Regions from separate parts of the Clostridium kluyveri DSM 555 genome, predicted to be linked through region 1. Evidence: riboswitches for the same ligand, from Rfam matches in the RefSeq annotation. Region 1 holds a riboswitch; each other region holds the start of a gene.

The links. A riboswitch is a leader RNA that binds a small molecule or an ion and turns the genes downstream of it on or off. The one in region 1 is predicted to bind glycine.
Region 2: it holds a riboswitch for glycine, as region 1 does, so the genes downstream of both, gcvT (glycine cleavage system aminomethyltransferase GcvT) here and CKL_RS17165 (amino acid permease) in region 1, are expected to answer to the same signal.
Region 3: it holds a riboswitch for glycine, as region 1 does, so the genes downstream of both, CKL_RS03810 (ACT domain-containing protein) here and CKL_RS17165 (amino acid permease) in region 1, are expected to answer to the same signal.

The regions. Positions count from the first base shown of each region.
Region 1 covers NC_009706.1:3,572,934-3,575,213, reverse strand. Annotated here, with positions in the region: gene tyrS (tyrosine--tRNA ligase) at 1-301, opposite strand, end outside; glycine riboswitch at 818-904, shown strand; gene CKL_RS17165 (amino acid permease) at 1,197-2,280, shown strand, end outside.
Region 2 covers NC_009706.1:1,876,120-1,878,399, forward strand. Annotated here, with positions in the region: gene gcvH (glycine cleavage system protein GcvH) at 1-243, opposite strand, end outside; gene gcvT (glycine cleavage system aminomethyltransferase GcvT) at 256-1,344, opposite strand; glycine riboswitch at 1,467-1,556, opposite strand; gene CKL_RS08720 (EAL domain-containing protein) at 1,710-2,280, opposite strand, start outside.
Region 3 covers NC_009706.1:768,598-770,877, reverse strand. Annotated here, with positions in the region: gene CKL_RS03815 (quaternary amine ABC transporter ATP-binding protein) at 1-767, opposite strand, end outside; glycine riboswitch at 1,002-1,093, shown strand; gene CKL_RS03810 (ACT domain-containing protein) at 1,230-1,499, shown strand; gene CKL_RS03805 (PFL family protein) at 1,518-2,280, shown strand, end outside.

The DNA.
Region 1 (2,280 bases):
CCTGCTCGTCGGTCAAAGCATTACGGCCCTTTGATTTGCCTGATGGGTCACCGATTTTTCCGGTGAAATCACCGATGATAATCACCGCTTCATGCCCTAAGTCCTGCATCTGCTTGATTTTTCGCAGTACAACGGCATGCCCTAGGTGGATATCCGGCGCACTTGGATCCAGTCCCAATTTGATAATCAGGGGCCGATTGTTTTGAATGAATTCCGTCAGCTTGTTTCGTAGTTCATCCTCATCTACCAGTATGCTAACGCCCTTTGCTATAATACGCAGTTGTTCCTCGACAGTTTTCATTTTCATCTCTCCTTGAATATTAAATATTCATTCTAAAGCGAGGCGGTTAATCTGCATTATGTCTTTGGACATGGTATGCAATTTTCAACGCACGATTTTTGAAAGAAAATAGTGAAATCACATCACAAATGTGGTCTACAATTACCGGCACTACTACTTTATGCCTAATTCCTTTTTTTATATTAGTAATTAAAATAATAATGCCAGATTCGCTTATGTTATTTAAACTTACAAATCATGGTAATATTGTCTTTAAATTTTGGTGTACGGTTGTAATCTAAGGACTAAAAGCCCTTATCTAACGATATAGGCTTTTTTTACATTCAAGGTTTTAGAGATGAGGAGGCTATATACACTCAAAAATGAAGAAATCATTGCAATTTTATTAAAAATATATTAATATATAACGGTAAATTGAATATTTCAGATGAAAATAGTGGGAGAGTTATGGCAATAGCCATTCACCGAAGAAGTAAATCTTTCAGGTACCTATTTAATTTAGAGATGACCGCTATTGGATGAATCCTTGGAGAGACTCTTAATGAGCACCGAAGGAGAAAGTCGAAGGGCGAAACTCTCAGGTAAAAGGACAGGGAAAAGGTAGCATGTCTTATAATGGTAATACATAATTGATTACTTCATTCAAAGCTTATCTATTCCCATTTGTATCTCTAATCAAAAAATATTTACATAGCAAAAGGCATCTTTGGGAGATGCCTTTTGCTAAAATGGAGGGATAAAATGGAGCAATTCACAAAGGAACATTATTAGTTTAATCACATTAAGTACTGTATTAGTGATATCATATTTTGTAATGATTTCTTATGACAGTGCTCGTATCAATAATATTTTAAAATGAATTTTAAAACAGCAGTATTAGAAAGGCGGAATATATATGTCAGAAAATGAAAACTTATCACGAGGATTAAAAAATCGGCATGTTCAACTACTTGCAATTGGAGGTGCAATTGGTACCGGATTATTCCTTGGTTCAGGCAGATCAATTCATTTGGCAGGGCCATCTATTTTATTTGCATATACCATAACAGGGGTAGTTTGTTTTCTTATCATGCGTGCTCTTGGGGAATTATTGCTCTCTAATTTAAACTATCATTCTTTTGTAGACTTTGTACAGGAGTATATGGGAAATGGAGCAGCATTTATTACTGGATGGACTTATTGGTTTTGTTGGATCTCACTTGCTATGGCTGATTTAACTGCATCAGGACTTTATATACAATATTGGCTGCCTAATATAGCTCAATGGGTTCCGAGTCTTGTAGTTCTTATAATTTTATTAATTATGAACCTCACTACAGTAAAGTTGTTCGGGGAAATGGAATTCTGGTTTGCTTTAATTAAAATTGTTGCAATTTTAGCACTAATTATAATTGGTACATTTATGATTATTAAAGGATTTTCTACAAATGTTGGCGCATCTAGCTTTACGAATCTTTGGAATCACGGAGGATGGTTTCCAAATGGGACAAGTGGTTTTATTCTTTCCTTTCAAATGGTCGTATTTGCTTTTACAGGAATTGAATTGGTTGGCTTGACAGCGGGTGAAACTGAAAATCCAGAGTATGTCATTCCAAAGGCTATTAACAATATTCCAATTAGAATTATTATTTTTTACATTGGAGCACTTACTGTTATTATGAGTATATACCCTTGGAATTCAATTAATGCAGATAAAAGTCCATTTGTACAGGTATTTGCAGCAGTGGGAATCGCAGCAGCAGCAAGTATTGTAAATTTTGTTGTGTTAACGTCAGCGGCATCTGCTTGCAATAGCGGAATATTTAGTACAAGCCGTATGGTCTATTCTCTTGCTAAAGAAAATAATGCCCCTAATTCAATGAAAAGGTTAACTTCTAATAAAGTACCTTCTAATGCTTTGATGTTTTCAGCAGCTGTTATTTTAATTTCAGTTATTTTAAGCTATATTATGCCAGAAGGAGTATTTGTGCTTATTACAA
Region 2 (2,280 bases), 1.7 Mb from region 1:
TTCATTAACTTCTTCTATCACACCACCTAATGGTGCATATACATCCGATGCCGCCTTAACAGATTCCACATCTAAAAATACTTCCCCTGCGGTAACTTCATCACCTTCCTCTGGAAGATTTACAAATACCAGATCCCCAAGTTCACTTTGAGCATAATCAGTTAGTCCCACCAAAGCCTTATCTCCTTCTATTTTTACCCATTCATGCGATTCAGTGTACATAAGTTCCTTTGGAAAATTCATGTTTTATTCCTCCTATTTACTTTTTTTATAAAATGGCAGCTCTACTACCTCTGCTTCTATTTTTTTTCTTCTTGCAATTACTGTTACTTTTGTTCCCAGCTTACTGTAATCTGAGGAAAGCAGTGCCATAGCTGCAGGATAACCAATATATGGACAGTGAGTTCCAGATGTGGTAATTCCAATATTATAATCTCCTGAATAAACCTCCATATTCTCCCTTATAATGCCTCTCCCTGTAACTTTTAATCCTACCCTCTTTTTTTGTATAGGCTGATTCTGCTCTAAGGCTTTCTTACCTATAAAGTCCTTTTTATCCATTTTAATAAACATGCCAAGACCCGCTTCTATAGGCGTTATTTCATCATTCATCTCATGTCCATACAAAGGCATGGAAGCTTCCAGTCTAAGTGTATCTCTGGCACCTAAACCACAGGGAATCAATCCCTCTTCCTTACCTGCTTCTAAAAGAGCCTCCCATATCCTAGGTGCTTTGTCAGATTCCATATATATTTCATAGCCATCTTCTCCGGTATATCCTGTTTTTGAAATCATGCACTTTGCCCCTTCTAAAGTACAGTTAAATATGCCGCTGTAATATTTCTTGGGTATTTCATCTGATTTTACCACATTGCTTATAACTGAAAATGAGGAAGGTCCCTGTAGTGCAATTTGCGCCACATCCTCTGAAATATCCTCAAATACTACATTCCCCTCACCATGAGATTTCATCCAGCTGTAATCCTTATCTTTATTTGCGGCATTGACCACAATCAAATAATCATTGTCCTTTACTTTATATACAATCATATCATCCACTACGCCGCCTTTTTCATTGCACATAGGGCTATATCTTGCCTGGCCATCATACATTCCTTCAAAATTATTGGTAAGCAAATGATTAAGATTTTTTAATGCATCTTCTCCTCTGCAAGTAATTTCTCCCATATGAGATACATCAAATAATCCACAGACTTTCCGTACTGCCATATGCTCTGCTATTACTCCCCCTTCATATTGAACTGGAAGCAGATAGCCTGCAAAAGGAACCATCTTCCCTTTATATTTTAGATGCTTTTCATAAAGTGGTGTCTTCTTTTCCATTGCTCCATCCCCTTTTCAATAATAAAAAAGCACATAAATAAACAACCTATTTATTTATGCGCTCTGTCTTTTATACCTGAAAGATTTTAGCTTCTTCGGTGTATTGCTACTTTCCAGAGTTTCGTCAAAATTCAGTCCTTTTACCTGAGAGTTTACTGCAGCTTCCCCTTCGGTGCCGCCATATTTCTGGCAGTCTCTCCTAAATTTATCATTCGAGTATTAATTTTTATTAATAAAATATTAGCATAGCCTTTTTACAGTGTCAACAAAAACACCAAAACTTGTATTAATTCCTTAAACTTTACCCCTCATTATTTGCAATAAAAAAATTAATATATAAAATTATTGTGAAATTCATATAATTTTTAACCTTTAGCAATATCTATACATAATATGTATTTTTTATAATTATTATGCGTAAAAATTCTAGATAATGTTATACAAATTTCTCCCGTAGCATAGGATATATAGGGTTCTGAAAAATAATTGTCAATTTTAGAATTCATAAGCTCATAATAGTATCTCTTTAGGGAATTATCTTCTCCCTTTACTGCAGGAGAAAATACAATACCATCAGGGTGGATACCACTTTTTTCTTTGGAAAAAATGGTATCGGTAATTTGAATTCCAGTCTCATCAAGAATATAAGCACACTCAATATCTAGATTTTTATATTTGTCTATAAACTCTAAAATTAAATTATCAAAGTTATTCACAGGATTTACTCTAAGTTCTTTAACAAACTTACTTAAAAACTTGTCAATTTTATACCTATAGAGCCTGTCTCTTCTGGCCTTTAAAATCATATGCTCTTTATAACTATTTACTGCATTTTCAATCTTATCATTAACCTTTTTAATCATATTATTATTTATAAATTCAGGCTTTGAAAAAAAATATCCCTGAACCAAATGGGCACCAAATTCAACTACATAA
Region 3 (2,280 bases), 1.2 Mb from region 1:
GCAGGATGGGTCAATATATTTTCTGATGTACCAATTTGCTCTATACTTCCGTCCTTCATTATGGCAATTCTATCACCTAATCTCAGTGCCTCGTCCAAATCATGAGTTATAAATATCACAGTTTTATGCATTCTTGATTGCAACTGCAGCATCTCTTCTTGCATCTCTTTGCGTATCAACGGATCTAACGCACTAAATGCTTCATCCATTAACAGTATACCTGCATCTGTTGCTAAAGCTCTAGCAAGTCCAACTCTCTGTTTCATACCTCCGCTCAATTCATCAGGCATACTTTCCTCATATCCTTTTAATCCCACCAATTCTAAAGCCTTATATGCCTTCTCTTTCCTCACTTTTAAGTCAATTCCCTGTATTTCCAATCCATATTCTACATTACTGCATATGGTTCTATGGGGAAAAAGAGCGAAATTTTGAAATACCATGGCTATTTTTTTTCGCCTGATTTCACGAAGCTTATCTTCACTGCATTTTAATATGTCTTCTCCATCAATTAATACCATGCCACTTGTCGCATCTATTAATCTATTCAGGCATCTTATTAAAGTAGACTTACCACTTCCTGATAGACCCATAATTACAAAAAATTCACCTTCGTTTACTTGAAAACTAGCATTATTTACTCCTACAGAATTTCCTGTCTTATTATGTATTTCATTTTTTGTCATTCCTTTTTCTAAAAGTGAAATTACCCTCTTAGGATTTTTCCCGAAAATCTTATATACATTTTTTACTTCTATTTGTGACATAATATTCTCCCTATCCAATTTAGAATGATAATCAAAATCTTCTAAACTAACAACTTTAAATATATTTAAAAGTTGTAACTAAAGATCGCTTTATTCTAACATATACCTTGTCTTTTTGTCAACATTCTGTCAATTTACAATTGATTTGAATTGACTGTTTAAACGTGTTATAATCATTTTATCAATTTAATAAGAACGGATGAAGATAATGGGAGTAATTTGTAAACCGTTATTGGACGAACCTCTGGAGAGACTCTTTAAGAGCACCGAAGGGGAAAGCCAAAATTTTGGTGAAACTCTCAGGTAAAAAGGACAGGGGATTTCATGTTTTAAGTTTCTGTCTGTCTTTTATAGACATACACTTAAAATCTGTTTTCCAGAGACTAATTTTATTTTTAGTCTCATTTTATTTTTTCTGGGTAAATTATTAACAATACAATAACTATTAAGGAGATGTAAATAATGAAAGCATTCATAACTGTAATTGGCGAGGATAAAACAGGTATTATCTATAATGTAACTTCTGTTTTATATGAAAATAATATAAATATCTTAGACATAAACCAAACTCTCATAAAAGATTACTTTACCATGGTAATGCTTGTAGACCTATCCCAAATGAACATAACTTTTAGTAATTTAAAAACTGCTCTTGAAGATAAGGCAAAAAAAATTGATGTGGTTATCAAAATTCAACGAGAAGATATATTTACTTCTATGCATGAAATTTAAACTGAGGAGTTGGATAAAATGATCAATACTAAAAATATATTAGAAACAATTAATATGATCCATAGAGAAAATTTAGATATAAGAACTATAACCATGGGAATATCCCTTTTAGATTGTATAGATAGCGATGGTAAAAAAGCACGTACAAAAATATATGATAAAATAACTACCTGCGCTGAAAATCTAGTTAAAACTGCCCAGGAAATCGAAGTGGAATACGGTATTCCAATAATAAATAAAAGAATATCTGTAACTCCTATTTCCCTTATTGCACAGGCAAGTTCCGATACAGATTATATAGAATATGCAAAAATTTTAGATAAGGCAACCCAAACACTGGGTATTGATTTCATTGGAGGCTTTTCATGTCTTGTACATAAAGGCTATTCTAAAGGCGACAAGATATTAATTAAATCCCTTCCAGAAGCACTATCTGTTACTGAAAAAGTATGTTCTTCTGTAAATGTAGCTACTACAAAAGCAGGAATAAATATGGATGCTGTAAGGGATATGGGACGTATAATAAAACAAACTGCCTATCTTACACGAGAAAAGGAAAGCATAGGATGTGCTAAACTTGTAGTATTTTCAAATGCCGTTGAAGATAATCCTTTCATGGCAGGAGCATTTCATGGAGTAGGAGAAGCTGACTGCATAATAAACGTAGGAGTAAGTGGTCCCGGTGTTGTAAAATGTGCCCTTGAAGAAATAAAAGGAGAAAATTTCAATGTGGTAGCAGAGACAATAAAAAAGACTGCTTTTAAAATAACAAGAATGGGAC